2 linked regions of the Maricaulis maris MCS10 genome follow. The protein of the gene in region 1 interacts with the protein of each later gene in a pairwise test. Links are inferred from orthologs where the notes say so. Each region holds a gene or a part of one and is shown in the gene's direction. Other genes may lie near its edges.

The links.
Region 2: the proteins of MMAR10_RS06330 (region 1) and ybgC interact in binary tests that used the Escherichia coli proteins (3 or more experiments, as listed by UniProt). The link is inferred for Maricaulis maris MCS10 from one-to-one orthologs.

Annotation. Positions count from the first base shown.
Region 1 is NC_008347.1:1,319,052-1,334,196, forward strand. What follows is about bases 5,769-8,534. They hold MMAR10_RS06330 (acyl carrier protein), read left to right. Parts: upstream 5,769-6,916; coding sequence 6,917-7,153; downstream 7,154-8,534. Other genes in these bases: MMAR10_RS06320 (hypothetical protein), read left to right, coding at 5,769-6,007; fabG (3-oxoacyl-[acyl-carrier-protein] reductase), read left to right, coding at 6,022-6,759; fabF (beta-ketoacyl-ACP synthase II), read left to right, coding at 7,163-8,446; mltG (endolytic transglycosylase MltG), read left to right, coding at 8,468-8,534. Also shown: DNA repair protein RadA, read right to left, coding at 1-373; alr (alanine racemase), read right to left, coding at 461-1,561; MMAR10_RS06295 (replicative DNA helicase), read right to left, coding at 1,554-3,038; rplI (50S ribosomal protein L9), read right to left, coding at 3,222-3,851; rpsR (30S ribosomal protein S18), read right to left, coding at 3,864-4,118; rpsF (30S ribosomal protein S6), read right to left, coding at 4,130-4,483; fabD (ACP S-malonyltransferase), read left to right, coding at 4,724-5,671; more of MMAR10_RS06320, read left to right, coding at 5,681-5,768; more of mltG, read left to right, coding at 8,535-9,514; MMAR10_RS06345 (YicC/YloC family endoribonuclease), read left to right, coding at 9,516-10,397; gmk (guanylate kinase), read left to right, coding at 10,387-11,043; 16S rRNA (adenine(1518)-N(6)/adenine(1519)-N(6))-dimethyltransferase RsmA, read right to left, coding at 11,047-11,916; 4-hydroxythreonine-4-phosphate dehydrogenase PdxA, read right to left, coding at 11,913-12,935; MMAR10_RS06365 (peptidylprolyl isomerase), read right to left, coding at 12,935-14,215; MMAR10_RS06370 (LPS-assembly protein LptD), read right to left, coding at 14,291-15,145. UniProt on the Escherichia coli protein: Carrier of the growing fatty acid chain in fatty acid biosynthesis.
Region 2 is NC_008347.1:2,623,370-2,638,705, reverse strand. What follows is about bases 4,094-7,050. They hold ybgC (tol-pal system-associated acyl-CoA thioesterase), read left to right. Parts: upstream 4,094-5,327; coding sequence 5,328-5,774; downstream 5,775-7,050. Other genes in these bases: tolQ (protein TolQ), read left to right, coding at 6,727-7,050; MMAR10_RS12525 (ester cyclase), read left to right, coding at 6,002-6,556; ruvB (Holliday junction branch migration DNA helicase RuvB), read left to right, coding at 4,273-5,331; ruvA (Holliday junction branch migration protein RuvA), read left to right, coding at 4,094-4,218. In the rest of the region: MMAR10_RS16415 (cupin domain-containing protein), read right to left, coding at 1-931; MMAR10_RS12560 (hypothetical protein), read right to left, coding at 1,075-1,632; MMAR10_RS12555 (hypothetical protein), read right to left, coding at 1,690-2,229; MMAR10_RS12550 (hypothetical protein), read right to left, coding at 2,416-2,733; crossover junction endodeoxyribonuclease RuvC, read left to right, coding at 3,080-3,580; more of ruvA, read left to right, coding at 3,577-4,093; more of tolQ, read left to right, coding at 7,051-7,395; MMAR10_RS12515 (ExbD/TolR family protein), read left to right, coding at 7,400-7,834; MMAR10_RS12510 (cell envelope integrity protein TolA), read left to right, coding at 7,848-8,663; MMAR10_RS12505 (Tol-Pal system protein TolB), read left to right, coding at 8,691-10,052; peptidoglycan-associated lipoprotein Pal, read left to right, coding at 10,186-10,707; tol-pal system protein YbgF, read left to right, coding at 10,816-11,691; tRNA lysidine(34) synthetase TilS, read left to right, coding at 11,694-13,046; ATP-dependent zinc metalloprotease FtsH, read left to right, coding at 13,150-15,036; MMAR10_RS12480 (hypothetical protein), read left to right, coding at 15,168-15,336.

The DNA of each region.
Region 1 (15,145 bases):
CATAGATGGCGCGGGCTTCGCTGCGGGCGATCTGGGCCATCATCTGGAGCAGGAGCGTCGATTTGCCGATGCCTGGATCGCCGCCGACCAGAATGGCCGAGCCGGGCACCAGGCCGCCACCGCAGACCCTGTCGAGCTCACTGATGCCGGATTGCAGGCGCGCGGGTTCCGGGCTTTCCGAGCCCAGATCAACCAGGTTCAGACGCGCGGCGCGGCCCCGTCGTTTCCCCGCAGTGGCCTGGGTGCCCAGCGGTGCCGAGGGCGCTTCCTCGATCAGGGTGTTCCACTCACCACAGGCATCACAGCGCCCGGCCCATTTGGGCTGGGCCCCGCCACAGGACTGGCAGACATAATTGGTTTCAGCGCGCGCCATTCGATCAATCTCCCTTGTTGGGGGCATTCCAGCCCATCGGGATGACAGAACATGTCATGTGGGTGTCGCCAGTCCGACCGGTCTGCATCAGCGCAAATAGCTTCGATCGAAGCGTATGCCGAGGCGGACGAGGAATTCATAGGAGATTGTCGCAGCGCTGTCGGCCATGTTCTCGATGTCGGGGCCGAGAAACCGGACCGGATCGCCGGGCCGGACGGGCTCTTCGACGGCGTCGATATCGACACAGATCAGGTCCATCGAGACCCGGCCGAGGATCGGCACCTGCGTTTCGCCGATGCGGCCATAGCCGCCATTGCCGAAGGCGCGCAAAAGCCCGTCTGCATAGCCGGCAGCGACCGTGGCCACCCGGCGGGGCCGGTCGGCGGTCCAGCAGGCGCCATAGCCGACCGTGTCGCCGGGCTGCAGGGTGCGGATCTGCAGGATGGGAGCGTCAATCGCCACAACCGGTTCGAAGGGCGACGCCTGGCCCGGCGCCGGCATGCCGCTGAACAGGGCCAGGCCGGGGCGCAACATGTCGAAATGATAGGCTTGGCCCAACAGCGTTCCCGTCGAGTTGGACAGGCTTGCGGGAATGCCCGGGAGGGCGTGGCGGATCCGCTCGAATCGTTGCCGCTGCTGCTCATTGAGGGGGTGGTCCGGATCATCCGAGCAGGCCAGGTGGCTCATGATCTGCCGGACGTCCAGCGCGTCGATACGGGCCGGGTCGGCGAGCAAGGCCTCGGTCTCCGCCGCGTCGAGTCCCAGACGGCTCATCCCGGTATCGAAATGGATGGCGCAGGGCAGGTCCGGTGCCAGCGCGCGCAGGTCTTCCAGCTGTTGCAGGTCGTTGATGACCGGGAAAAGCGAAAGCTGGCGCAACTCGGCCAGTTCCGACGGCCAGAAGCCGTTGAAGACGAAAATGTCGGCCGGTCGTCCGGCCAGGGCTTCGCGTGCTTCGCGCGCTTCGGAGGTATGGGCGACATAGAAACAGCGGCACCCCGCATCAGCAAGCGCGGGAACGACTTGCGCCGCGCCGAGGCCATAGCCATTGGCCTTCACCACGGCGCCGACACTGGCGGTGGGGGCGAGCGTCTGCAGGGCCGCGTAATTACGCTTGATGGCGGCGAGATCAATGATCAGCCGTGGGGCCGGATGGGCTCGGCGGGACGACGTCCCGGTATCACTCATGCGGGTCGTCAAAGCGCGTTTCCAGATCGGTGAATTTGGTCAGCATGCCGTCAAAGGCCAGTTTCGCCGTGCCGATCGGACCGTGGCGCTGCTTGCCGATCACCACTTCAGCGACCCGCTCGATGCGGCGGAATTCATCTTCCCAGGCGTGATATTCCGGTGTGTCCTCGCGCGGCTTTTCGCGTTCCTTGTAATAGGCTTCGCGATAGACGAAGAGGACCACGTCGGCGTCCTGCTCGATCGAGCCGGATTCGCGCAGGTCGGAGAGCTGGGGCTTCTTGTCTTCGCGGTTCTCGACCTGGCGGGAGAGCTGGGACAGGGCGATCACCGGGACCGCGAGTTCCTTGGCCAGGGCTTTCAGGTTCTGCGTCACTTCGGAGACTTCCTCGACCCTTGAACTGCCGGAACCGGCCTTGGTCGAGGTGATCAGCTGCAGGTAGTCAACCACGATCAGATCGAGACCATGGGTCCGTTTCAAGCGACGGGCGCGTGCGGCCAGCGCCGAGATCGGCAGGCCACCGGTATCGTCGATGAAGAGCGGCAGGCTCTGGATTTCCAGCACCCCGTCGCGGATTTCCTCGTACTGGGTGGCGTCGATCATGCCCTGGCGGATCATGTAGCCGGGAATGCTGGTATGATCGGCGATGAGACGTGTCGCCAGCTGCTCGGCCGACATTTCCAGCGAGAAAAAGCCGACCACGCCGCCCTTGGTCGTCTTCTTTGAACCATCCGGCTGCAGCTCGTGTTCATAGGCCTTGGCGACATTGAAGGCGATATTGGTGGCCAGCGAGGTTTTCCCCATCGACGGACGACCAGCGAGGATGATCAGGTCGGACGGGTGCATGCCGCCCAGCTTGCGGTCCAGCTCCATCAGCCCGGACGAGATGCCGGCCAGCCCGCCATCACGCTCGAAGGCGGCAGCGGCGGACGCGACCGACTCGGTGAGGGCCTGCTTGAAGCTGACAAAGCCGCGCGAGGTCGAGCCGGCCTCGGCCAGGTTGAACAGTTTCTGCTCGATGCCCTGGATCAGGTCGCGGGCATGCACTTCGGCGTCGGCGCTGGCGGCATTGGCGAGGTCATGGCCGATGCGGATCAGCTCGCGGCGCAGGGCCAGCTCATAGATGATGCGAGCGTATTCGACCGCCGCATTGCCGGTCGCGGCGCCTTCCATCAGCACAGCGAGATAGGTGGTGCCGCCAATATCCTTGAGACCGTCATCGCGATCGAAATGGGTCTTCAGCACAACCGCATCGGCCAGCGAGCCACGGCCGATCAGGTCGGTCGCCGTCTCAAAGATGCGACCATGGACCGGATCATAGAAATGCTCCGCCTTCAGCCAGTCGGCGACGCGGTGGAACATCTCGTTGTCGTAGAGCAGGGCGCCCAGGAAGGCCTGTTCGGCATCCAGATTGTGCGGCGCTGAGTCCAGCTCGGCGACGTCGGTCTCGGCTTCATAGGGCAGGAGTGCAGTGGTCATGCCTATTGGGATACAGAAGGCGGCGCGGCGATACACCCCCCTGATACGGTCCCGGCGGTGATTGCCCACAGCTGAGTGGTTGGCCTGTGGACAAGTGTGGATAACCGCCTGCGACCCTGCAAAAGAAAACGGGCCGGTCTGGTGACCGGCCCGTTTCCGTCAAACGTGAGAAGTGACAGTCGCTTACGCTTCTGTCTCTTCGCTTTCGTCTGCACCGGCGTCTTCGGTTGCTTCGCGCTGGGCAGCCAGTTCCTGGCCTTCCTCGCTGGCTTCGAAGAGCTCGGCGGCCTGGGCGTCGGCGATGGCGCGATCTTCGTCAGCCTGGGCTGCGATCACGTCTTCACCAGCGGCCTGGCGTTCGGCTTCATCCTGCGACCGGGCGATGTTGATCGTCACGGTCACCGACACGTCGGCGTGCAGCTTGATCTTCAGCTCATGCAGGCCGAGCGTCTTGATCGGCGCGTTGAGCGCGATCTGCGAGCGGACGACCTTGGTGCCGCTTTCCGACACGATCTCGGCGATGTCACGCGAGGTGACAGAACCGTAGAGCTGACCGCTTTCGCCGGCCTGACGGATCATGACGAAGCTTTCGCCATCGATCGTCTTGCCGGATTCAGCAGCTTCCGCAGCCCGTTCGGCATTGCGCTTTTCGAGGAGCTCACGCTCGACTTCAAAGCGCGCCATGTTGGCTTCGGTTGCGCGCAGTGCCTTGCCTTGCGGCAGAAGGAAGTTGCGAGCGAAGCCGGGGCGCACGGACACGACGTCACCGATGACGCCGAGATTTTCAACACGTTCCAAGAGAACCAGTTTCATCGTCAGTTCTCCTTAATCGACCACATAGGGGAGCAGGGCCAGCTGACGCGCACGCTTGATGGCACGGGCCAGTTCACGCTGCTTCTTGGCCGAGACCGCGGTGATGCGGGACGGGACGATCTTGCCACGCTCGGACATGTAGCGAAGCAGGAGCTTGGGGTCCTTGAAATCGATCGCCGGTGCATTTTCACCGGAGAACGGGCAGACCTTGCGGCGACGCATGAACGGACGGCGCGCGGGCAGGTTTGAAATATTGCCTGATGACATCGTTCGTTCTCCTAATTCCGCTCGCGACGACCGCGGCGATCATCCTTTTTGGTGAGGATGGCCGACGGCTCTTCGGTGTGGGCTTCAACGCGCAGCGTCATGTGACGGATGACATCTTCGGACAGGCGCTGCAGGCGCTCGAGTTCGTTGATGACGTCAGCTTCCGCGTCAATGTCGATCAGGCCGTAATGACCCTTGCGCGACTTGTTGATGCGGTAGGACAGGTTGCGAAGACCCCAGTACTCGATCTTGCCGGTCTTGCCGCCCTTTTCTTCGATCAGGGCTTTGGTCTCTTCGAGAAGAGATTCCATCTGCGCCGGCGAAACGTCCGGGCGCACGATGAAGATGTGCTCGTAAAGTGCCATGAAGGCTCCCTTCGATAACGGTTGCGGCGCATGCCTGCCGAAGGGTCGGGCAGGTCTGCGGCGGCTCCTTGCCCCTGTCGGAACACCACGTTCCGACGGTCTGAAACAAGGACCGCAACCAAGCGAAGCGCGGGCATTACCGGAAACAGCCTGCATGTGCAAGCCGCATCCCCTCTTGCGCGCGGACCATGACAGGGGCTAGTCAGCCTCAACTCAAATCTTCATGGGGGAGGGATCACCATGAAATTCGCTTTTGTCTTCCCGGGACAGGGCAGCCAGTCGGTCGGCATGGCGCAGGAACTGGCCGGCGAGTTCGCCAGTGCCCGGGCTGTGCTTGACGAGATCGACACGGCGCTGGATCAGAATCTCAGCGGCCTGATGGCCGACGGCCCGATCGAAACGCTAACCCTGACAGAGAATGCCCAGCCGGCCCTGATGGCGTCCAGCCTGGCCGTGATGGCGGTCCTCAAGGCTGAGTTTGACGTAGACGTCAACGCCGCCGAATTCGTCGCCGGTCACAGTCTTGGTGAGTATTCGGCTCTCGCCGCCGCCGGCGCGCTGTCGATCACTGACGCCGCCAAACTGCTTAAGCTGCGCGGTCTGGCCATGCAAAAAGCTGTGCCGGTCGGTGAAGGCACCATGGCGGCGCTTCTGGGCGCTGATGAAGACCTGGCTGCCGCCGCTGTTGCTGCCGGCGCAACGGCTGGCGTGTGCGCGATTGCCAATGACAATGCGCCCGGCCAGATCGTGATCTCCGGGTCCACGGCTGCCATCGACGCGGCCATTGCCAAGGCGGCTGAGCTGGGCCTGAAAAAGGCGATGAAGCTGCCGGTCTCCGCGCCCTTCCATTGCCCGATGATGCAGGCCGCCGCCGATGCCATGGCCGAGGCGCTCGCTGCCGCAACCATCAAGGCGCCGTCGGTGCCGGTCGTCGCCAATGTCACCGCCCGTCCGACGAGCGACGTCGAAACGATCCGCAAACAGCTGGTCGAACAGGTCACCGGCCGTGTCCGCTGGCGCGAAAGCGTGTTGTGGATGGTCGAGGAGGCCGGCATCACCACGCTTGCCGAAGCCGGTTCCGGCAAGGTGCTCTCGACCATGCTCAAGCGGACGACCAAGGATGCCACAGGTGTCCCGCTCAATGCGGCAGCGGGGCTGGAAGCCTTTGCAGCCTCTTTGAAGGAGTAGGCGTTCAGCATGTCCGACACGGAAGACTATTCCCGTGACGCCGTCCTCGAACGGTTGTCGGCCAGACGGGTAAAAAAGGAGCGAAATGCTTTTGTTCCGGCACTCGTCCTGGACGGGATAGTCTTGGCTATCGCGCTGGCCGGAATCGGGTCGGCGTTCAGCGCAATGACGCGGGACGAGGCCATGTTGGGGATTGCCAGTGCCGTGATTGGCGCTCCGGCGCTTTTTGCCATATCCCGTTTTATCAGATCTCGCCCAACCCAGCTGGGTTGGGCTTGGCTCGCACTTTCTGCTTTGTCGCTGGCTTGGCTGCTCGTGACTGAATTTCTTTTCTAGCAACAGGACACACCATGTTCGATCTGACTGGCAAGAATGCCCTCGTGACCGGTGCGACCGGCGGGCTTGGCAATGCGATTGCACGCAAGCTTCACGCCCAGGGTGCCACGGTCGCCCTGTCCGGCACGCGCGAAAACGTGCTGCAGGAACTGGCTGATGATCTGGGCGAGCGCGCCCATGTCCTGCCGTGCAACCTGTCTGACGCTGCTGCCGTTGATGCCCTGCCCAAACAGGCTGCCGAGGCCATGGGCTCGCTGGATATCCTGGTCGCCAATGCTGGCATCACCAAGGACCAGCTGTTGATGCGGATGAAGGATGAGGACTGGGACACGGTCATCAAGGTCAATCTGGAAAGCTATTTCCGCCTCACCCGTGCCGCCCTGCGCGGCATGATGAAGGCGCGGTGGGGCCGCATTGTCGGAATTACCTCGGTGGTCGGCGTGACCGGCAATCCGGGCCAGACCAATTACTGCGCCTCCAAGGCCGGCATGATCGGTTTTTCCAAATCGCTGGCGCAGGAAGTTGCCGCCCGCGGTGTCACGGTCAACTGCGTCGCGCCGGGCTTCATCGCCTCGCCGATGACAGACGTCCTCAATGAGGACCAACGCTCCACGATTCTGGCCAAGATTCCGGCCGGAGACTTGGGCAGTGGTGATGATATCGCCAATGCTGTTGTCTATCTCGCCAGTGCAGAAGCCGGGTATGTCACCGGGCAGACGCTGCACGTCAATGGCGGCATGGCGATGATTTAACTGTAGAAGTTCAACCTGCGGGTAGCGCCTCGACTTCTGGTCTTGCCGGAGGAAACATGCTAACTGCCCGCGCATCTTGGGATGGCGACTGTTTCGCCGCTTCCCGTCCTGTCCTGCACCGCTATATTGGCGCGGTGAATCACTATGAGGGTCTGAAATGTCTGACGTTCTCGAGCGCGTTTCCAAAATTGTCATTGAGCATCTTGATGTCGAGGCCGAAAAGGTCACCGACAAAGCCAGCTTCATTGACGATCTGGGCGCCGACTCCCTGGATAATGTCGAACTCGTTATGGCGTTCGAAGAAGAATTCGACATCGAAATTCCGGATGACGCCGCCGAGCACATCCAGACGGTCGGTGACGCCGTGAAGTTCATCTCCGAGAAGGTGGGCTAACACCCCCTCATGCGCCGCGTTGTCGTCACCGGTATCGGGCTCGTAACGCCGCTGGGCTGCGGGCGGGAAGTCGTTTGGGAACGTCTTCTCGCCGGTCAGTCCGGTCTGGGCTCCATCGAGCATTTCGAGACCTCGGACCTGTCCTGCCGTGTGGCCGGGCTGGTTCCGCGCAAGGACGGACGCGGCGGTGGACGGGCAGGCGAGGCCGGGGTGTTCGACCCCGACAGCGTCATGAGCGTCCGCGATCAACGCCGGATCGATGATTTCATCCTGTACGGGATCGCAGCCGCCGACGAGGCGATTGCGGACTCAGGATGGGAGCCCGCCTCCGAAGAGGAGCGGCATCGTGCCGGCGTGATGATCGGATCCGGCATTGGTGGTCTTGAAACCACCTATGAGGCCTCGGTCCTCTTGCACGAGAAGGGGCCGCGCCGCCTCTCTCCCTTTGTCATTCCGGGCATGCTGATCAACCTCGCTTCCGGCCAGGTGTCGATCAAGCACGGCCTGAAGGGCCCCAACCACGCTGTGGTGACGGCCTGTTCGACCGGGGCCCACGCCATTGGCGACGCGGCCCGCATGGTCGCCCGCGGCGATGCCGACCTGATGGTCGCCGGCGGCGCCGAAGCGACGGTCTGCCGTCTGGGCATCGCCTCATTCATTGCCTGCAAGGCCTTGTCTACCGGTTTTAACGAGACGCCTGAAAAGGCCTCGCGCCCCTATGACACCGACCGCGATGGTTTCGTCATGGGCGAGGGTGCCGGTGTGGTCGTCCTGGAAGATTACGAGCGCGCGAAAGCCCGCGGCGCGACCATCTATGCCGAAGTGAAGGGCTATGGCCTGTCCGGCGATGCCTACCACATCACGGCGCCCGCCGAAGATGGCGATGGCGGTTTCCGCTCGATGTCGGCGGCGCTCAAGGATGCCGGCCTGACACCGGCGGATATTGATTATGTGAATGCCCACGGCACCTCGACACCCAAGGGTGACGAGATCGAGCTGCGCGCCGTCGAGCGCCTGTTTGGCGAGACCGCTGGCGATGTCGTGATGTCCTCGACCAAATCAGCGGTCGGCCATCTTCTGGGAGCGGCCGGGGCGGTAGAGGCGATTTTCTCGATATTGGCGATACGCGACGGTGTCTGCCCGCCAACCCTCAATCTCGACAATCCATCGGTCGAGACCGCGATCAACCTGGCGCCGCACACGGCCGTCAGGCGTCCGGTCCGCGCCGCCCTGTCGAATTCATTCGGATTCGGCGGCACCAATGCGTCCGTGGTATTTGTCGCGGCCGAGTAAAGCGTTTTCGGGGACACCATTATGAGCGACGCGCCCGCGCCCAAGGCCAAGGCCAAATCCGGCCTGGTCCGTATCTTCATCGGATTGATCGTAATCCTGTTTGTCCTCGCCCTGGTGGCGGCCGGCACCGTCTATGGCGGCTACAAGTGGATGCAGGCCGAATTCGCCGCGCCGGGACCGGCGGAAGAGGAAACCATTATTCTCCTGCCACGCGGGGCCGGACTGATCGCCATCGCCAGCCAGCTGGAAAACGCCGGCCTGATCAGCGATCGCCGCATCTTCCGCGTCGCGGTGACGCTGGATGGCGGTGAGGGCGTGTTGCGGGCGGGCGAGTACCGCATACCCGCTCAGGCCTCGATGGCGCAGATCTACGAACAACTCCGCGTCGGCCAGACGGTGCAATATCCGGTCACCTTTGCCGAAGGCCTGACCAGCGCCATGATCGTCGAAACGCTGAATGCGGCGGACGTGCTGACCGGTGAGATCAGCGATATTCCCGCCGAGGGAACGCTGCTGCCCGAGACCTATCTGGTCACCCGTGGCACCGCGCGCCAGGAAGTCCTTGACCGCATGGCTGCGGCCCAGACCGAACTGCTGGACCGCTTGTGGGAGACCCGCGCCGAAAACCTGCCTGTGACCAGCCGCGAGGAGGCCATTATCCTGGCTTCGGTGGTCGAGAAGGAGACCGGTGTCGCGTCGGAACGCCCCGAGGTCGCCGCGGTTTTCGTCAACCGCCTGCGACGCGGCATGCGTCTGGAAAGTGATCCGACCATCATTTATGGCATCAGCCAGGGCCGCCCCCTGGGGCGCGGGCTGCGTCGCTCGGAAATCGACAATACCGAGAACGCCTGGAACACCTACCAGATCCCGCGCCTGCCACCGACGCCGATCGCCAATCCCGGTGCCGAATCGATTGCCGCCGTCCTCAATCCGGCCGAGAGCACGGCGCTCTTCTTCGTCGCCGACGGGTCCGGCGGTCACGCCTTCGCCGATACCTATGCCCAGCACCAGCGCAATGTCGCGGTCTGGCGCCGGGTCGAGCGCCAGCGTCGCAATGGGGGCAATTGAGATGGGCGTGCTCTCAGGCATGACCGGCTTTGCCCGTGTCGACGGCCAGGCTCCGGGCTGGAGCTGGACCTGGGAGGCGCGCAGCGTCAATGGCAAGGGGCTGGAGGCACGTTTTCGCCTGCCCAATGGTTTTGAACGACTGGAGTTGAAGGCCCGCGAACTGGCCAAGGCGCGATTTGCCCGCGGCAATGTCAATGCCACGCTCAATCTGCGCCGGGAAAGCGAAGCCGGCTCGGTCCGGATCGACCTGGCGCGCCTGCGCAGCCTGCTCGATCAGGCCGCCCCGCTACTCGAAGGCGATCAAGTCCGCCGACCGACGCTGGACGGCATGTTGGCCCTGCCCGGCATGATCGATGCCGAGCAGGCCGGGGCCGATAGCGATACGGCGACGCTCGACAAGGCCCTGCTGGCCAGTCTGGCCGAGGCCCTGGACGGGCTGAGGGCGGCGCGTCGCGAAGAGGGCGCAGCCCTTGCGGTTGTGCTGTCAGGTCATGTCGATGAAATCAGCCGCCTGACCGGCGAGGCCGCCGGCCACGCCGCGACAAGGACCGATGCCATCCGCGACCGGCTGGCTGCCAAATTCGCGGAACTCCTGCCCGAGGGCCTGCCGGAAGACCGGCTGGCGACCGAGGCGGCCATGCTGGCGATGAAGATGGATGTGCGCGAGGAGCTGGATCGTCTCGTCGCCCACATCGCTGCAGCGCGCGATCTGCTCTCCGCCGGCTCTCCGGTGGGCCGCAAGCTGGACTTCCTGTCACAGGAGTTTAATCGCGAGGCGAACACTCTATGCTCGAAGTCCTCCGATTCTTCGCTGACCGCGATCGGGCTTTCGCTCAAGAATACGGTCGATCAGTTCAGGGAGCAGATCCAGAATGTCGAGTGATGGCTACCCCGCCCCGATCTTCCGTGGTCGCCGACGTGGCGTGCTGCTGGCCCTGTCCAGCCCGTCCGGGGCCGGCAAGACGACCCTGTCCAAGCGCCTGCTGAGCCAGAACCCTGATGTGGTCCTGTCGGTCTCGGCGACCACGCGCAAGCCGCGCCCGGGCGAGGTCGATGGCCAGGATTATCACTTCATCTCGGTCGACGAGTTCAAGAAGAAGATCGAGGACGACGAGTTCTTCGAGTGGGCCGAGGTCTTCGGTCGCTATTACGGCACACCGAAGACGCCCGTCATGGAGGCTGTCGAGGACGGTCGCGATGTGGTCTTCGATATCGACTGGCAGGGCGCCCAGGCGCTGGCTGCTGCCGCGCCGGATGATGCCGTACGTGTCTTCATTCTGCCGCCGTCACTGGCGCTGCTGGAAGACCGCCTACGCAAACGTGGCCAGGACACGACCGAAATCATCAAGGACCGCATGGCCCGCGCCAAGGACGAGATTTCGCACTGGCACGAGTATGACTATGTCATCGTCAATGACGATTTCGCCCGGGCGCTCGAAAAGCTCAACGAGATCCTCCACGCCGAACGTCTCAAGCGTCTGCGTCATCCCTGGCTGGAAGAATTCGTCGACGCCATCATGGAACAATAGGCGTCAGGCGCGTCCGGCATCATAGGCGGCGCGCCAGGCCCGGGCCAGTGACTGGAAGCCGGTGATATCAATCACTTCGGCCCGATCTCCGGCATTCAGCCCTGCTTCCTCCAGCAGCGCGTCGGCGCTGGTACCGCCCTGACCGGCGGCCTGGGCAAGGCTGCGGCGCAGCGTCTTGCGGCGCTGGCCGAAAGCCGAGGCCGTGATCCGTTCCAACGCGACAACATCCTTGAACTGCTGCGCCTCGGGCAGCGGATCGAGCACCACCACGGCCGATTCGACCTTGGGCGGCGGGGTAAAGGCCCGCGCCGGGATTTTCAGGGCCAGATGGGCCTGGCAGCGTGATTGCGAGATCACGGCCAGGCGACCATAGGCCTTGTCGCCCGGCTGGGCGACGACCCGGTCGGCGACCTCGCGCTGGAACATCAGCACGGCGCGGCGCCACCAGATCGGCTCTGCCTGCAGCCATTTGATCAGCAATTGCGTGCCGACATTATAGGGCAGGTTGGACAGGATGACCTTGTCGCCGGGACCGGTCAGGAGCGCGGTTTCATCGACCTCGAGGGCGTCGCCCTGTTCGACCGTCAGGCGCCCACCCGAGGCGACATTGATTTCGTCCAGCGCGCCGAGGAAGCGGGAATCCATCTCGACGGCCAGGAGAGAGGCCGCGCCCTCGGCGAGGATGGCGCGGGTCAGCCCGCCCGGGCCGGGGCCGACCTCGATGGCCTGGTCGCGGCTCATATCCCCGGCGAGGCGGGCGATCTTGGCGGTCAGGTTGAGGTCGAGCAGGAAGTGTTGTCCGAACGACTTCTTTGCGCCCAGATCATGGCTGGCGATGACATCCCGGAGCGGCGGCAGCTGGTCGAGGCTCATGCCCGGCACTCCGCGATTTTCACGGCCTGCTCCAGCGCCGCCAGCAGGCTGTCGGGCCTGGCCACGCCCTGTCCCGCGATGTTGAAGGCGGTGCCGTGATCGGGCGAGGTGCGGACGATGGGCAGGCCCAGCGTGATGTTGACGCCGCCATGGAAGTCGAGGGTTTTCACCGGGATCAGGCCCTGGTCGTGATAGAGGCAGATGGCCGCATCATAGCCGGCTCGCGCCTCGGCATGGAATAGCGTGTCAGGCGGCTGGGCATCGGTGATATCGATGCCGTCAGCCCTCAGACGCGCGGCGAGCGGATCGAGAATATCGATCTCTTCATCACCCAGAGCGCCGCCCTCGCCAGCATGCGGATTGAGGCCGGCCAGGGCGAGGCGGGGCCGGGCGATGCCGAAATCGCGGCGCAATGCGGCATCGGTGATGCGGGCAGTAGCTTCGACTCGTTGAGGCGTGATCAGCGAGAGTGCCCGCACCAGCGGCTCGTGGATCGTGACCAGGACCACACGCAGGCCGCCACCGGCCAGCATCATCGCCGGTCCCTTGGGGCCATCGACAGGATGGTCCGCACACAGCTCGGCCAGGAATTCGGTATGTCCGGGAAAGGCAAAGCCGGCCTCATACATTACCGATTTCGCGATCGGTGCCGTAACCAGCGCGCTGACCTGCCCGTCGAGGGCCAGGCGGACGCCGGTTTCGATGGCGGCCTTGGTGCAGGCGGCATTGGCCGTGTCGGGCTGGCCGGGACGGACCGGAGCGGCGATTTTGACGCCGACGTCGAACACCGGCAGGCCGTCGAGTGTTTCGGCGGCTTCGCGGGTCGGCGTGGGCAGCGGACAGGGGGCAGGAAGGCCAAGTGCCTGTGCTGTCGCGGTGAAGGCGTCGATATCGCCGAGCGCGATCAGGGGCGGCACACCATTGCGACGGCGCCAGCTCTGCCAGGCCTTCAGGATGATCTCGGGGCCGATCCCGGCCGGATCACCCATCGACACAGCGACGGGTGACAGCTGGGTCATCAGTTTCGGATCTCGACCGTTGAGTCGCGACGCAGATCCCGCAGCCAACGGCGCGACAGCAGTGACAATTGCTGGCCGCGCAGCTGGCTTTCCAGATCATCGCGGGTGGGAACACCCGGGCCGGCAATCGCACGGTCGCAGACGATCAGGGCCTGCAGGCCCACACCCGATTGCAGGACGCCGGTATTCTCACCCTCGTCCAGTGGCTGCAGGGCGTCGCGGATGGCCGGCAGGACGGCTTCCGCAGAGATGCTGCCGAGCGGTGTGTAAATGGCGCCCGGAATGCGGCTGGCCACGGCTTCGGCCTGGGCGCAGGTCGGGCTGGCATCGAGCTCGCGGGCGAAGGTGCCGGCAGTTGTGTCGGTCAGCGCGCTGGTCGGCACGGTGATCTGGACAAGGTCATATTGCAGTGTGGTGGTGCCATCACGGGCGCCAACCAGGGCAATGACCATGAAGCCACCGGGCACTTCGATCGGATTGGAGAGCGCGCCGCGGCCGCCGCTCTGGTCATATTGTCCGCGCATTTGCGGCATGATCGCGGCGACTTCCGGCTGCAGTTGCGAAGCCGTGATCCAGCCGATATCGCCGCCATTGGCCGCAGACGGCGCGTCCGAGAACTGGCGTGCCAGTTCGGGGAAGGTCGCGCCTTGCTGGAGCTGGTTCATCACCGTGATGACCCGCTGGATGGTCTGTTCTTCCTGTCCCGGCCCCGGCACTTCGAACAACATCTCGAAAATGCGGAATTGCGGCTGGGATGCGCTGGCGGCAAGGCGTTCCAGGGCCAGTTCGATCTGCTGCTCGGAAATACGGATGCGCGAGCCATAGCGGCCATTGACGATGATCTGCCAGGCGATTTCAGCCTCGAGCTGGTGGCGCAGCGTCGAGACATCCACACCGGAAGATTGCAGGTCCTGGATGATGACGTCGATGGTGGTGTTGTTGCGGTCGGCCAGGTCGAGAAGCGAGTTGGTGATCTCCGCGTCCGACACTTCGATATCGTATTCCGAGGCAGCCTGAAGCTGGAGGTGCTCGTCGACCAGGCCGCGCATGGCCTGGTCCTGGATCCGCGACAGCGTGCCCTCGTCAATCTGAGACATGCCGGTCGACGCGATGATCAGGCGCATGCGATTGCGCACATCCACCGTGGTGATCGGCTCGTCATTGACCAGGGCGGCGACGCCCTCGGTCGTTTGAGCATGCGCGTTGGTCGCGCACATCGGGGCGACGAAAGCAAGCAAGGAAAGGACAATTCGTTTGGCGCAGGTCATCAGCAATCGCATGTTGGTTCGGGGCGGAACATTACTCAAACTCGGCCCCGGCGCAATCACGGGACACTGTTATGAGTGAGGGGCGGCTCAATCGGGTTCCACACTTCCCAGTGTGAAGAGGGTAACACGGAATTGGATGGACTCGGAGGGACCCAGGTCAAGGATACCAAGGTCTTCGCGTTGATAGACAATATCGAATTGCGAGCAATCGTCCTCGAAGCGGATGCCTATTTCCTGACGGCGCGTTATCTCGAGGTCCAGATCGCGCTGGACAAGGCCGATCGCGCTCCAATTTCCTGTGATAGCCAGCTCGAAATCGGCTGAGATTTCACGCTGGGCACCTTGGGTGACATTCGCATCACTGATGTCGAGATAGCGAACATCGGTGGAAAAGCCCGGGCGCGAATACCCCAGGGAGACGTCTAGACGGTTGGTATCTCGACTTTCGGGATCGATACGGGCCGAAACTTCAGCATCAAAGCCCGCGATGTCGATGGAGCCGGCGACGACATAGTCGGATTGCTCCGCCAGCAGTCCGCTTGACGCATTGTAGACGGCCGAGCCGTCTAGACGTTCGCTCTGCCCGAGGAACAGACGGGCTTGCGAGGTCCGTCCCCAGAAAGCCGTGGCTCGCACACCGTAACTCAGGCGTTGCCCGTCTTCCCAGATATCAAATCCGGGCGCGCGGACGGGCTGGAAAAGCATGCTTTCATCGAGATCAATCGACAGGCTGTCTTCATTGATGATCCGCGCGGCGTCTTCATCGTCGGAGGCTGACACGTATGAGATAACGGGCTCAACGATCATGTCGACATTCTCGCCGGGGCGGAAGAACGGCCAGCTTATGTCAGCGCCCGCAAGGCCGAGCGTCCGATAGACCGAATCGGATGTGCCGGCCTGCTCGTCTTCGAAACGGTAAGCGTCGCTCCGCGCCTGAGCAAA
Region 2 (15,336 bases), 1.3 Mb from region 1 along the record:
GATAATTGCTGATGGCGCCACGGGTATTGGGCACGCGTGACCGGATGAAGCTATCGACAAAGAAGTCCATTGCACCGTCAACGCTCATCTCTCGGGCCAGCATCTCTGCCATGTCCCTGAATTGGACTTCCGCATCGGTACGATCAAAGTCAGGGCGAGCAAAACCAGGCGGGAGTGAGTGGCGCATGGCGGGCGTGCGCAAGGCAACTTCCGAGACCGCTTCGAGCATCAGGTCGGCCCAGGTTTTCACGATCAGGCCGAGCGTGATGTGGAGCGACGCCGTGTCACCATGCGTTTGCGCGTCGTGCATCAATCCGCGAGGAACGTAAATGCACTCACCCGCCTTGAGCACGAATTCGGCAACGGGTTCTCCAGCCTTGTGGGCATCCGGCCGGAAGCCTTCACCGCGATAGGGGTTTTCAACCGGCGTCTCGTAGAAACGCCACAGCTTCTCACCTTCGATCTGCATCACGAACACGTCGTGATCGTCGTAATGGGTGTTGAAGCCCTGATTGTCAGGCGGGGTCAGATAGATATTGGTCTGCACATGGCAGCTCAAAAGCGACTCAACGGCGCGGCAGAACTCGCCGAGCACGGCATCCATCATATGCAGTTGGGGCAGGATGATCGTCGCGCCTTGGCGATACTGGTTGGCGACGCCGCCGCGGTCCACATAGCCGGTATCGAACATGTAGTCTTCGCGCTGCACCGGGGGTTCGGAGCGGGCCATGTCCAGGGCCCCTTCACGCAGGTCGATGCTGGAGACGATGTCGTCAATGCGGGCAATTGACAGCAGGCCGGCATACCGGCCCGGGTCCTCACGGTGAACGATCAACGGCTTCTTTTCGTGGTAGTCCCGAAAAAAGGTTTCACGATCAATTGGATCGATCATGGCGCGAAACGGATCGGTCAGCCAGAGCGGTGCAGTCATGTGGTCGGTCTCCCCCGAATGTTCGAAAAAATGTTAGCGGCGGCCGGTGCCGTTGTCGCCTGTCTGGGTGTGATCAATAGTGTCGCAGGCATGAAAAACCCCTCGCGCCGGAGCGGGAGGGGTTCTTCGTCAGCGATTATTGCCTAGCAGCGTCGGCCCCCACCGGCGGGATCAGCGTAATTGCCGGAGTCATTGTCGGTGCAGGACCGGCTGCCGCCGCGTCCTCCGCCAACCGGGTCGGCATAGCGACCGGTATCGCTGTCGGTGGTGCCGCGGTAGTTGCCGCCGCGTCCACGTCCGGCGGGGTCAGCATAGCTGCCGCTGTCATTGTCGGTGATTCCCGAGCTACCGCGTCCGCGACCGGCCGGATCAGCATAGTTGCCGCTGTCAGCATCGGTGATGCCACCGCCGCGCCCGCCGCCAACAGGGTCGGCATAGCGGCCTGTGTCGCTGTCGGTCACGCCGCCGCCGCGGCCATTGCCGACCGGATCGGCATAGCGGCCGGTGTCACTATCCGTAACGCCGGTTGTGCGGCGTCCGCCGCGCCCGGCTCCGGCCGGGTCAGCATAGGCTCCGCTGTCACTGTCAGTGTAGCCGGTCGTCGCGCAGCCCGCCACGGTTCCGGCGGCGCCGGTCACGACGGCCGCTCCGGCGACCCGGGTCAGAAACGAACGGCGGGAAAGTTTTCCACGTTTGGCCATTTATGCCTCCCTGTGTGGTTCCGGGCCCGACCAGATCGAGCCCGGCTCACGTCTCGATTAACGGCAGCGTCGACCGCGGCCGCCGGGGTCGGCGTATGTGCCTGAATCGCTGTCGGAGCAGGAACGGCGACCGCGCCCGTTTCCGGCTGGGTCGGCATAGGCTCCGCTGTCACTGTCGGTGACCCCTGAGCGTCCACGACCATTGCCGACAGGGTCAGCGTATGTGCCCGTATCGCTGTCAGTGACCCCGGATGAGCGCCGTCCGCGGCCATTGCCGGCGGGATCGGCATACGAGCCTGTGTCGCTGTCCGTGATGCCGGAACGTCCGCGACCATTGCCAGCCGGGTCGGCATAAGCACCGCTATCGCTGTCCGTGATGCCGGAGCTTCCCCGTCCATTGCCAGCGGGGTCAGCATAGGCACCGCTATCGCTGTCGGTAATGCCGGAGCTGCCGCGCCCGTAGCCGGCCCGGTCAGCATTGGCGCCGCCGTCGCTGTCCGTGGCTCCGGTGCGGCCATAACCGGCCCGGTCGGCATAGCTGCCGGTGTCACTGTCGGTGCGGCCGGTGCGGTTTTGAGCGCTTGCTGTGCCGGTCACGGCACCTGCTGCGCCGGTGGCAAGGGCTGTGCCGGCCACTCTCGTCAAGAACGAGCGGCGGCTGAGCTTACCTTTTTTGGCCATGAAGATACCTCTTTATCGTGTCCGGCAATCCCCCACGAATTGCCTGGCGTCCCTCACGATCAGAATATGACAACGGCGCCTGAAGGCGCCGTTGCATGTGTCTTACAGGCTCGGGCCGCGGCCGCGGCCGCCCGGGTCGGAGCAGCCGGAGCTGTCTGTGTCTGTATAGCCAGTGTTGCCGCGACCAAAACCGGCCTGGTCGGCACAGGAGCCGCTGTCGCTGTCGGTGCGACCGGTGCGGCTGGTGCCGTGGTTGGCATAGTCATTCGGATCCGAGTCAGTGATCCCGGTGCGGGCAACCCCATCAACCGGATCGGCGTCTGAGTAGCGCTGCACGACTGCGGCGCCCGCAACGGTGGCGATGGCGCCCGTGGCAATGGTCCCGCCAGCGACGCGCGTCAGGAACGAACGACGGCTCAATTTGCCTTTTTTGGCCATGTTTCAAAATCCCCCTGGATCTATATGTGCGTTGGCTCCGAACTTCCGGAACCTGTTGTAAAGCCTGTCTGAGTCTAGGCGTGCGAATGGCACGGATCAAACAAAAGGTGAATAAATTAAAACGTGAAATAACAATGGCATATGAGTATTCATGATAATGATCCGCAATAAAAATGACTATGAGAATGGTTTGCACTGATTTTTCATTGCGAATGCGATTAGCTTGCAAGAATAGGCTGATCAGGACGTTGAGTACCGCGGGGGCTGTCGTTCTTGTCTTGTTCCGTGTGCCGGACTGGTGTTAGCTGGACCGCGTCGGGAGGAGCCAATGGCATTATCCGTGCGAATTCTGGGAATTGACCCGGGCTTGAGGCGAATGGGCTGGGGGGTGATACGCGTCGAAGGATCGCGACTGAGCGCAATTGCCCATGGCGTCGTGACGCCGCCGACCGCAGCGCCGCTGTCAGAAAGGCTCATGCATTTGTTCAATTCTGTTGGTGATCTGGTCCGGCAACACGGCCCGGACGAAGCCGCGATCGAGGAAGCCTTCATGGCTGCCAATGCCGCATCGGCGCTCAAGCTCGGACATGCCCGGGCGGCCGCAATGCTGGCGCCGGCGCGCGCCGGATTGCCGGTTGCGGAATACGCGGCCCGGCTGGTCAAGAAGTCAGTCGTCGGAACCGGCGCGGCCGACAAGGCACAGGTCGCCGCAATGGTCGGCATCCTGTTGCCGGGCACCAAGGCGACGGCGGATGCGGCGGATGCACTCGCAATTGCCATCTGTCACGCCCACCACCGCCGGGCGACCAGCCTGGGGAGCGCAGCATGATCGGGATGTTGACGGGGCGCGTTGCGGCACTGGGCGCCGATGAACTTGTGCTGGATGTTTCGGGTGTGGGCTATCTGGTCGGGGCTGGGGCGCGGACGCTGTCGCGTCTTGAGCCCGACCAGGACATTGTCCTGCATATCGAAACCCATGTCCGTGAGGACGCCTTCAAGCTGTATGGATTTCTCGACGACATCGACCGCGCCTGGTTCGTCCATTTGCAGAACATCCAGGGCGTCGGGGCGAAGGCGGCCTTTGCGATCCTGGATACGGTTCCGGTCAGCGAGATCGCCAATGCTGCCGCGCTGGGCGACAAGTCGACCTTTGCCCGCGCCAAGGGTGTCGGGCCGAAACTGGCAACCCGCATCGCTACCGAGCTGAAGGACAAGGCGCCGCCAACCGGTCGCAGCTTCTCTATCGGCCTGCCCGTTCACTCCGATGACGGAACCACTGGAGGAGCACCGGTCGCCCCGGCCGGGGGAGACAGCCTGGCTCGCGAAGATGCGGTCTCGGCCTTGGTCAATCTCGGATACAACGAAAGCCAAGCCCGACAGGCCGTCGCGAAAATCCTGAGGGATGCCGACTCCGAAGCGCCGCTTGGCGATGTGATTCGTCTGTCGCTGAAGGAACTCGCAGCGTGACCGGTCGCAATCGCGTGGACGCGGGCGTTGGGATCGCGCTAGACCCGAACCGTGATGACTGAGGAATTCGACCAGACCGAGGCGGAGCGCCTGGTGGACCGGGACATGCAGCCGGGCGACGGGCGGGACCGCGCCCTGCGCCCGCTCTCTTTTTCGGATTTCGTCGGCCAGAAAGCGGCCATTGCCAATCTGAAGGTCTTCGTTGACGCGGCGCGTCGGCGCGAGGAAGCCCTGGATCATGTCCTGCTGTCCGGCCCTCCCGGCCTGGGCAAAACGACCCTTGCCCAGATCGTGGCGCGAGAGATGGGTGTCGGGTTTCGCGCCACGTCAGGCCCGGTGATCGCAAAGGCCGGCGATCTGGCCGCCATCCTCACAAATCTCGAGCCGCGCGATGTCCTGTTCATTGATGAAATCCATCGCCTGGCACCTGCGGTTGAGGAAATTCTCTATCCGGCCATGGAAGATTTCTGCCTCGACCTGGTGATCGGGGAGGGGCCTTCGGCCCGCACGGTCCGGATCGAGTTGCCACCTTTCACCCTGGTCGGTGCGACGACGCGCGCGGGCCTGTTGGCAACTCCCCTCAGGGACCGGTTCGGGGTTCCCGTTCGACTGGAATTCTATGACGAGGCCGAGCTCGGCTTTATCGTGACGCGAGCCGCGGACAAGCTCGGTATCGGGGCGACGCCGGACGGAGCCCGGGAGATCGCCCGCCGCGCCCGCGGGACTCCGCGAGTGGCCGGGCGTCTGTTGCGACGCGTGCGTGATTTCGCCGAAGCGGAGGATGCCGATCATATCTCCGAGGCAGTGGCGGATCGGGCGTTGAAACGGCTGGAGGTGGATGCGATCGGCCTCGATAGCCTCGACCGGCGATACCTGCGGGCCCTCACAGAAAGTTTCGGCGGAGGGCCGGTCGGCGTTGAAACCCTCGCCGCGGCGCTGGCCGAGGCCCGGGACGCTCTGGAAGATGTCGTCGAGCCTTTCCTGATCCAGCAAGGCTTCATCCAGCGCACGCCGCGTGGCCGCCTTGCCACGGGCCGGGCCTGGGAACATCTGGGACTGGTACCGCCCCAAAGCGGTCAGCCTGCTGCGCCTGGAGGCTTGTTCGGGAAATGACCGATATGATGCAGCCGGCGTCGGGCGCCTTCGGCGACGATCACACCCACAGGCTTCCGGTCCGAGTCTATTACGAGGACACGGATTTTTCCGGTGTGGTCTATCATGCACGCTATCTCCATTTCTTCGAACGGGGACGTACCGAGAGCCTGCGGGCCTGCGGTATCCATCATTCAGAGCTGGCCGCGATGGAACCGGCCCTGGCCTTTGCCGTACGCCGCATGTCGGTCGAATTTGTCCGCGCTGCCCGTGTTGATGATGTTCTGGTCGTCGGGACCGGTTTCCGGCCGCAGGTCGGGGCTCGCCTGATGATGGAGCAGACAATTCACCGGGCAGATGAATTGGTCGCGTCGGCTTGTGTTGAGGCTGTATGCATCGATGGTGCGGGGCGTGCAAAGCGTCCGCCGGCATGGATGCGCAACAAGTGGCTCAGCTATGTTTGAACACGGCAGTGTTACTAACTCGCAAAAGCAATGATCGCGGAATCTTTACAGGCGAGATGACTTGCCCGAGCGCTCCGTGACGATTACCCCTGTAGGAAGTAAAGGGGTAGTTCTTGGCTGAAATCTGGAAAACACCGCAACGTACCGGGCCGGGTTCCTCCTGTTCGCCGGCTCCCCCTCCCAATTTCGAATTCAATATTGCCCGCGTGCTTCAGGATGGCGCCGACATGTTCATGCATTCTGTGCATGAACCGGTCGCTGGAGGTGAAGTCTGGGTGACGATGAGCCTTGTTCGGCGGTCGTCGGCCGGATTGATGACCGTCAAACGCCAGGTGTCGGCCCGTTTTTCTCCTGACGGAGACTATTGTGCCGTTTCCGGCGCGGCTGAGCGCGACCCAAGCCTGAAGGACGAGGCCTCGCTCAACAAGGCGCAGGTGAGTGCCTTCATCCAGATGGTCGTGCGTGAAGGCGGGGCCGAGCATCGTGATGCCTTCATCGATCGGGGACGTTTTGTCAGTCACACGCCTGGCAGCTGTTGTCGCCCTGAAGGGCTGGACGCGCTGGTCGCACGACGCCGGCCGCGACCGGGATTAGTCTATCATGGCGTTGACGATATTGTCGGCGAAGGCGCCTATGTCGCCGTCTTCTCCTGCTTTGACCTGGATGGTGAATCCTTTAGGGCCTGCGACCTTATGCGCCTGGAAGCCGGACGCATCGTCGAGCACTGGGATGTGGTCGAAGCCGTCGCCGCGCACTCGGTTGCGCACAACGACGAGACGTGATCGCGCAGTATTTGCGGTTATCACCTCCTGAAATTTGCCGTATTCGATAGGCAGGAACCGTTCCGGGCGGAATGCGTCAGCGCAGGCATGGAGTCTGCAAGGCGCCGGACGGTTTGTGAAAAACGGTATCGGAACCGCGTGCGTGGATCCGAAGCGCAAGGGTGAGCGTCATGGAGTCTTCTGTCGTCGAAATCGCGCAGGTCGTGGAGGGTTTCTCCTTCTATGCCTTGTTCATGCGCGCCGACTGGGTGGTAAAAGGTGTGATGGGCATTCTCGCCTTCATGTCGATCTGGTCCTGGGCCATTGCCATCGACAAGTCGCTGCAATTGCGCGGTCTGCACGCGAAGGGCCGGCAGTTTGAACGCGAGTTCTGGTCCGGCAGGTCACTCGATGCCCTGTCTGACCAGTTCGCCAAGAATGCCCGTGAGCCCTTCTCTCGTGTTTTCGCGGCAGGTTTGCGTGAATGGAAAGGCGACAACCCGGGTGGGCGTGTGGCCAAGGCTGCCGGCGCCGAAGCCGGTCGTCAGATGACCGAGTCCGAAGGCGGGCTGGGTATTCTCGCGACGATCGCGTCGGCCGCGCCGTTCGTGGGTCTGTTTGGCACGGTCTGGGGCATCATGAATGCCTTCCGCTCGATCGCCGCATCCCAGGATACCAATCTGGCAGTGGTCGCACCGGGTATCGCCGAAGCGCTTTTTGCCACGGCACTGGGTCTCCTGGCGGCTATCCCGGCGGTGATCTTCTTCAACGCCCTGTCCGCCAACCTCGCCAAATACGGGTCCCGTTTGGACGGTTTCGTCGACGAGCTGTCGGCCCTCGCCGACCGCGACGGGGTGTAGGCCGATGGCTGTGTCGCTCGACAGTGGCGGATCCGGTCGCGGACGTGCCCGCTGGAAGCCGAAGGCGGAAATCAATGTCACGCCCTTCGTGGATGTGATGCTGGTCCTGCTGATCGTCTTCATGATCACCGCGCCTCTTCTCACGGTGGGCGTTCCGGTCAATCTGCCGGAAACCGAGGCTCGCAACCTGCCAGCTGGTGAGGAGCCGCTGACAGTGACCGTCAATGCGGACGGGCTGATCTATCTCCAGGAAACCGAAATCCCGCTAACCGAGCTGGTGCCGCGCCTGCGGGCCATCGCCGGAACGGGTTTTGACGCTCGCATCTATATTCGCGCCGATGATGGTGCCGCTTATGGTGACGTGGCGCGCGTGATGGCGCGTATCAACGCGGCCGGTTTCTCCAATCTGGGCCTGGTGACGGACCCGGTGCAGCAGTAACGGCGACAATCTGGTGCGTGGTCTTGTTCTCTCCCTTTTCGTACACGGCGGTGTCATCGCTGCGGGGTTGATCTATCTGCCCCGCATGACCAGCGTGTTCGAGGCAACGCCGATTGTCCCGATCGAGCTGGTGACCCTGGGTGAGACAACCAATATCCGCGCCGCGCGTCCGGACCCGGAACCGGTCGTGGAGGAGGAACCGGCCGAGACGATCGATGATGTGATCGACGAGCCGGAACCTGAGCCCGCTCCGGAGCCCGAGCCGGTCGAGGCTGAACCCGAAATCATTGACGAGACCCCGGAAGCGCCGACTGAGCCCGAACCGGAACCGGAGCCGGATCCCGTGGAAGAGGCCCCGGAACCCGCACCGGAACGCCCCGCACCGGAACGCCGCCCGGCTGAGCCGTCCCTGAATGACATGCTGGGTGATCTGTCCAGAAGTGTCGCGGAAACGCGCGATGCCCAGGCCGTTGACGAAGGCCCGTTGCGTGCGGCGGTCGGTGATGGTGAACAGATGACGGCGACCCTGCAGGCCATGATACGCTCTCACCTGTCGCGCTGCTGGCGCGCATCGCTGGATGCGCCCGAGCCCAATGAGCTGGCGGTCCAGCTTGTGCTCAATCTGGACCGGTCCGGCGAGCTGACCGGGCCACCGCGCCTGACCGACCAGGCCCGCATCCTCAATTCGCCCAATCCCTATTTGCGCGTGGCCGGCGAGCGGGCCTTGCGCGCGGCCGTCCAGTGCCAGCCTTATCCGCTGCCGCCGGAAGCCTATTCCGAGTGGCGTCAAATTGAGGTCAATTTTTCGCCGTCCTTATACGGTGGCTAGTCACATTCGTTCCGGAGACCCTGTCCCATGACCCGAATTTTTGTCCTGTTCGCTGCGCTCCTCGCCCTGATTGGCTGGTCCGCCGCCTCCGATGCCCAGGAACCGCTGCGGGTCGATGTGACCCAGGGCAATCTCGATCCGATGCCGATCGCCGTGCCTGATTTTGTGGGCGCGTCGGACGAGGCCCTGCGCCGCGGCGCCGACATCACCCGCGTGGTCGCCAATGACCTGGCCAGCTCCGGCCTGTTCGCGCCGGTCGACCAGGACGCCTTCATCGAGGACATCGCCAATATCGACCTGCGTCCGCGCTTTTCGGATTGGCGGGTGATCAATGCCGATGCGCTTCTGGTCGGCAGCGTCACCATCCAGGAGGATGGCCGTCTGGTCGTCGGTTTCCGCCTTTGGGACACCCGCCTCGAGGAACAGCTTCTGGGCCTGCAATACCGCACCGCGCCGGAAAACTGGCGCCGGGTGGCCCATCGCCTGGCCGATGCCGTCTATGAACGCCTGACCGGCGAGACCGGCTATTTCAACACCCGCATCGTCTATGTCTCGGAAGGTCGCGGCATCGAGGGCGAGCCGATCCGCCAGCTCGCTTTGATGGACCAGGACGGTGCCAACCCGTCCTTCCTCACCGACCGTTCCTACATGGCCCTGTTGCCGAACTATTCGCCCAGCGCCCAGGAAATCACCTATGTGTCCTTCCTCGACGGCCAGGCGACGACCTATCTCTACAATCTCGAGACCGGTCGACAGGAGGCCCTGTTCGCCTCTGGTGGTGCCGGCGCTGCCAGCCAGGTCGATCCGGACGGGCAGAGCCTGTCAGCGCGTTTCTCGCCGGATGGCTCGGAACTGGCGGTGTCGATCGAGACACGGTCAGGACACGACATTCACTTGTTCGACCTGCAGACCCGCAATCTCCAGCGCCTGACCCAGCACCCGGCTGATGATGTCGAGCCGTCCTTCGCACCGGATGGCGAGCGGATTGTCTTTTCCTCGGCCCGCGGCGGTGGCTCGCAACTCTATGTGATGAACCGCGATGGCAGCGACGTTCAGCGCATTACCTTCGGATCCGGCCGCTATACGACACCCGTCTGGTCGCCGCGCGGCGATCTGATTGCCTTCACCAAACAGGTTGGCGGCCAGTTTTCGCTGGGCGTGGTCCGTGCGGATGGCTCTGGTATCGAACGCATCCTTTTTGAAGGCTACTTCGTTGATACCCCCGCCTGGTCGCCGAATGGACGCGTTTTGTTGTTCACTCGGGGCGAGCAACGCGCCAATGGTACCCGATATGAAATCTGGAGCGTGGACCTTGCCGGTTTCAACCTGCGGCGGCTGGCAACAGGCGGAATGGCGTCCGACCCGGCATGGTCGCCCTTGATTGAGTGAAGGATTTCTGCGTAACGTTTTATCCGGTAAACGGCACCATTGGGGGGGCCGTCGTCGGTTCGATATCACGCCATGCGTGATTGGGAGTAAGTCACAGGCTTTGTTTGCTTGGGCTGGATGAGGGTGTAACATTATGAAAATCAAACTGTTTGCTATTGCGGCGCTTGGGGCGTTTGCGACCGCTTGTGCGTCTACACCGGTCGAAGATACCGCACCGGTACGGGACACGCGCCCTGTTGATCCGCCTATCGAGGATACCCGTCCGATCGAAACCGGCCCGATGGCTGGCTCGCCGGATCATTTTGTCGCAACAGCCGGTGACCGTGTCTTCTACGGTCTCGACCGCCACGATCTCTCGGATGAAGCGCGTGCCACGCTGCGCCGCCAGGCCGCTTGGCTCGCCTCCTATCCGGGCACCCGCATCCTTGTCGCCGGCAATTGCGACGAGCGCGGCACGCGTGAATACAACCTGGCGCTTGGTGCCCGTCGTGCCAGCGCGGCGCGTACCTATCTGATCAGCCAGGGCGTCGACCCGTCGCGGATTTCCACGACCTCCTATGGCAAGGAACGGCCGAGCTGCTCGCAGTCCTCGGAAACCTGCTGGGCGGTCAACCGCAACGCCACCACGACCTTGCTGAGCGGTTATACCAACTAGACTGCCGCCGCATGAAACAGGAAACGCCCGTGACTGGTCCGTCGCGGGCGTTTTCAATTCCGGCGCCGGGCCGCAATTTCGCCGTCCTCTTCCGTTAGGTGCGTTCTCATGATCAGATTTGTTTGCCTTTTCGCGCTCACGGCGGCCATTGCCCTCAGCGCTCCCTCCCAGGCCCAGTCCCGCCGGGAACTCGCCGAACGCATCGACGCAACGGAAGTGCGCCTCGGCAATCTGGAGTCGGAATTCATGGCCGGTGACCCGGTCGCCGAAGCCCTGATCCGGCGGATGGATGAGCTTGAATACCAGGTCCAGTCCCTGACCGGTGAAACCGAGCGCCTCAATTTCGAAAATCGTCAATTGCGGCAACAGGTCGAAGCGCTTGAAGCGGAAGTGGAGGCCAACCAGCGGCCAGCGGAACCCATAATGGATGATGCAGCGGTCGCGTGGATGAATGAAGGCCTTGATGGGGCCGCACCGGAAGTCGATGGTTCCGCGATTGCGATCGTCGATCCGGATGACCCCCATGCCGAGGCCCGGGCGGCGGCAACCGGCGTGCTCGGTGGCGGCGGTGCATCGTCTGTGACCGAGATGGCGCCGGTCGACCCGGCCGTCATTTTCGAAGCGGCGCGGGCACGATTGGTCGACAGCGACTTTATCGGCGCCCAGGCCGGGTTCGAAGGCTTTATCGCCGACAATCCCGATCATGCCCTGACAGCTCAGGCCCAATACTGGTTGGGCGAAACCTTCTATGTGCGCAGTGACTTCACGCAGGCAGCGGACGCCTTCATTGCCTCCTTGCGCCTGCAACCGTCAGGCGAGAAGGCACCGGATGCCCTGGTACGCCTGGCCGCCTCGCTTCATGGCATGGGCCGGACCGAGGATGCGTGTTCGACCCTGGCCCGCTTCGGGCGCCAATTCCCCAACGCCGCTCCGGCTTCGCAAGCGCGGGCGGCCCGGGAGTCGGTGCGCGCCAACTGCCGCTAGGCGTGGTCGCGCGGGCTGTCCAAACCGTCAGGTCAGCTCTCGGCCGGCTTGCCGGGGAGGGCCCGCTGGGGATCGCCTGTTCCGGCGGCGGAGACAGTCTCGCCCTGCTGGTGATCGCGTCGGATTGGGCCCGGGCGAATGGCCGTTCCCTGCAAGTCCTGACGGTTGATCATGGCTTGCGCAAATCCAGTGCCGATGAGGCGAACCATGTCGCCGCCATGGCTGACCGTCTGGGCTGGCCCTGCACCTGCCTCACCTGGGATGATGCGCGCCCTGGCGCAGGATTGCAGGCGCGGGCCCGTGACGCCCGCCACCGGCTGCTGGCCCGGGCCTGTCGGGATTTGGGTTTGACGGAATTGGCGCTTGCGCACACCCGCGACGACCAGTCCGAAACCGTCTGGCTCCGACTGGCAGCGGGTGGCAGCTGGCGCAGTGCGGCGGTGATGTCTGACAGGGCGCCATCGCCTGTCTGGCCGGAAGGACGCGATCTCGATTTGCTTCGGCCGTGCCTGGATGTGACCCGTGCCGAATTGCGCCGCGTCCTGTCCGATGCCGGGATCGACTGGGTCGATGACCCGTCCAATGAGGATGATCGCTATGCGCGGGTCCGGGCACGCGGAGATCTCGGGCTATTAAGCGAGGCTGGCTTCCAGCCGGATCGGTTCGCAGAGCTGGGAGCGCTGTTGCGTCCGGTCCATGCAGCGGAACGGCGTGCGGCCTGGCACTGCGGTCAAGCTGCGCTGGTGGTTCACGCCTGGGGCGGTGTGAGCATCGACAGGGCGGCCTGGTCACGGATTGTCCCGGCGGTACGGCTTACCTTGCTGGACGCCCTGGTCATGGCGGTGTCCGGTCAGTCGGTGAGTCCGTCACGGGGCCGGCTGGTGCCGCTCGACGCCGCCATTCTGGCAAGCACATCGGTCACCGGTTGCGGCGTCCAGGTGCTGGCAGGGACTGCCGTGACTGTCTGGTTGATCCGCGACCGCGGAGCGGTTCTGGGACGGGTCGATCATGACGGCATCGACCCATGGACGGACCAGAGCGATGTTTGCCGTGTCTTTGACGGCCGCTTTGAAATTGCCACCAGCGCACGCAAACTTGAATGGGGAGTTTTGGGCGAGACATATGACGGGCTCACTTCCCGCGCTATATTGGACGCGGTGCCCGGTGCGGCGCGGGCCGGCCTGCTTGTCGCGCGCGAAGCGGGGCTGGTTGTGGTATTGGCAGGACTGGGGCCGGTCGCAGGCAGTCTGACCGCGGAGGCCGCGCATGTCCGCTCGCTGGTCGCGCACAGATTTTGCAGGCGTCTGCTTCCGCAACCGGCGGTCAGATGGTTTGATGAGCCTGAAATGGCCTGACAGACGCGGCAAGTTGCCGCCGGGCTGCTAGCCCGACTGGCGCCGGGGCGTCGGAGTGCCCATATCTGGTCGTGAATGACCGAATGATTGAACGGATAAACGCATGCCTATGAGAAATATTGCGATCTGGGCCGTGGTCCTCGTCCTGGTGATGGTCCTGGTTCAGATGGTCGGCCGCTCGGCTGATCCGGCGACGACCCAGCGTGGGCCGTCCTACTCGGATTTTCTGGACCGGGTGGAGCGCAATGAAATCGAAAGCGCGACCATTCAGGGCGATACACTTTTCGCCGTGACCGCGTCTGGCGAGCGTTTCGAAGTGGTACTGCCGCCGTCCGATACCGAGACTGTCGGCATCCTGCGCGAAGCCGATGTGAATATCCGCGTCGAGGAACCGTCGGAAGAGGGCAATATCTTCCTGTCCATGCTGTTCAACTGGTTCCCGCTTCTGCTGCTGATCGGTGTCTGGATCTTCTTCATGCGCCAGATGCAGGGCGGTGGACGCGGCGGGGCGATGGGTTTCGGCAAGTCCAAGGCCCGTCTGCTGACCGAGCATCATGGCCGCAAGACTTTTGACGATGTTGCCGGTGTCGATGAAGCCAAGGAAGAACTGCAGGAAGTCGTCGAGTTTCTGAAAGACCCGTCAAAGTTCCAGCGTCTAGGCGGCAAGATCCCCAAGGGCGCCCTGCTGGTCGGTCCTCCGGGTACCGGTAAGACCCTGCTCGCCCGTGCGGTGGCCGGCGAAGCCAATGTGCCCTTCTTCTCGATCTCCGGTTCTGATTTTGTCGAGATGTTTGTCGGCGTCGGCGCCAGCCGTGTCCGCGACATGTTCGAGCAGGCCAAGAAGAACGCGCCCTGCATTATCTTCATCGACGAAATCGATGCTGTCGGTCGTTCGCGCGGCGCCGGTATCGGTGGCGGCAATGACGAGCGCGAACAGACGCTCAACCAGCTCCTCGTCGAGATGGACGGTTTCGAGACCAATGAAGGCATCATCCTGATCGCCGCGACCAACCGTCCCGATGTGCTCGACCCGGCCCTGCGCCGTCCGGGCCGTTTCGACCGCGAAGTCGTGGTCGGCAATCCGGATATTCTGGGCCGTGAGAAAATCCTCAAGGTCCACATGCGCGAAGTTCCGCTGAGCGAGGATGTCGACGTCAAGATCATCGCACGTGGCACGCCCGGTTTCTCTGGCGCCGACCTGGCCAATCTGGTCAATGAGGCCGCCCTGCTCGCCGCCCGTCGCAACAAGCGCCGCGTTGCCATGCAGGAATTCGAGGATGCCAAGGACAAGGTGATGATGGGGCCGGAGCGTCGGTCCATGGTCATGACCGATGCCGAAAAGAAGCTGACGGCTTATCACGAAGCCGGCCACGCGATTGTCGGCCTGAACATGCCGCAGCATGACCCGCTGCACAAAGTCACCATCATTCCGCGTGGACGCGCCCTCGGCGTGACGTTCAACCTGCCCGAGGCTGACCGCCTCAGCTATTCGCGCCAGTATTGCGTGTCGCGACTGGCTTCCCTGTTTGGTGGCCGCGAAGCCGAGATCATCGCGCTGGGTCCGGAGAATGTGACCAATGGTGCGACCAGTGACATCCAGCAGGCCACCGGCATGGCACGCGCCATGGTGATGGAATGGGGCATGTCCGAGACGCTGGGCCGGGTGCGCTATGAAAACCGCTCCTACGAAGCGCCGGCGATCTCACCGGACACGTCCGAGCTGATCGACAAGGAAGTTCGCTCCCTGATCGAAGATGCCGAGACCACGGCGCGCCGCATCCTGACCGAGCGCCGGGCCGATCTCGATACGCTGGCTGAAGGCCTGCTGGAATTCGAGATCCTGTCCGGTCAGGAGGTCAAGGACCTGCTGAACGGCAAGCGGCCGGAACGTCCGGACGAGACCACGCCGCCGCCGAGCGACACGCCGAGCAGCGCCGTGCCCAGCACGGACGAGGAACCGGACACCGGTCCGGAACCGCAAGGCGCCTGATCGGCGGACATTTGCCAAGACCAGACCCCGGACCTGCCAAGGTCCGGGGTTTTTCTTGGCCCGGTCCTCGTTGACCGGAGATTCAAATCATCGGCTACTGGCCCGATAACCCAGGGATGCTGGAGGGGCGGATGCGTGCACTATTGGGAATGCTCGGGCTGGTTTTCGTGACATCTTGCGCCCACCATCCGACGGGTGGGATGGATGGCACCGGCCGGGCGTCGTCCGGGCTCGTCACGCATTATCGTGTCGCCATCGAGGCCGCCCTGGATGATCAGCAGGTCGCGTTCGTACAGACAT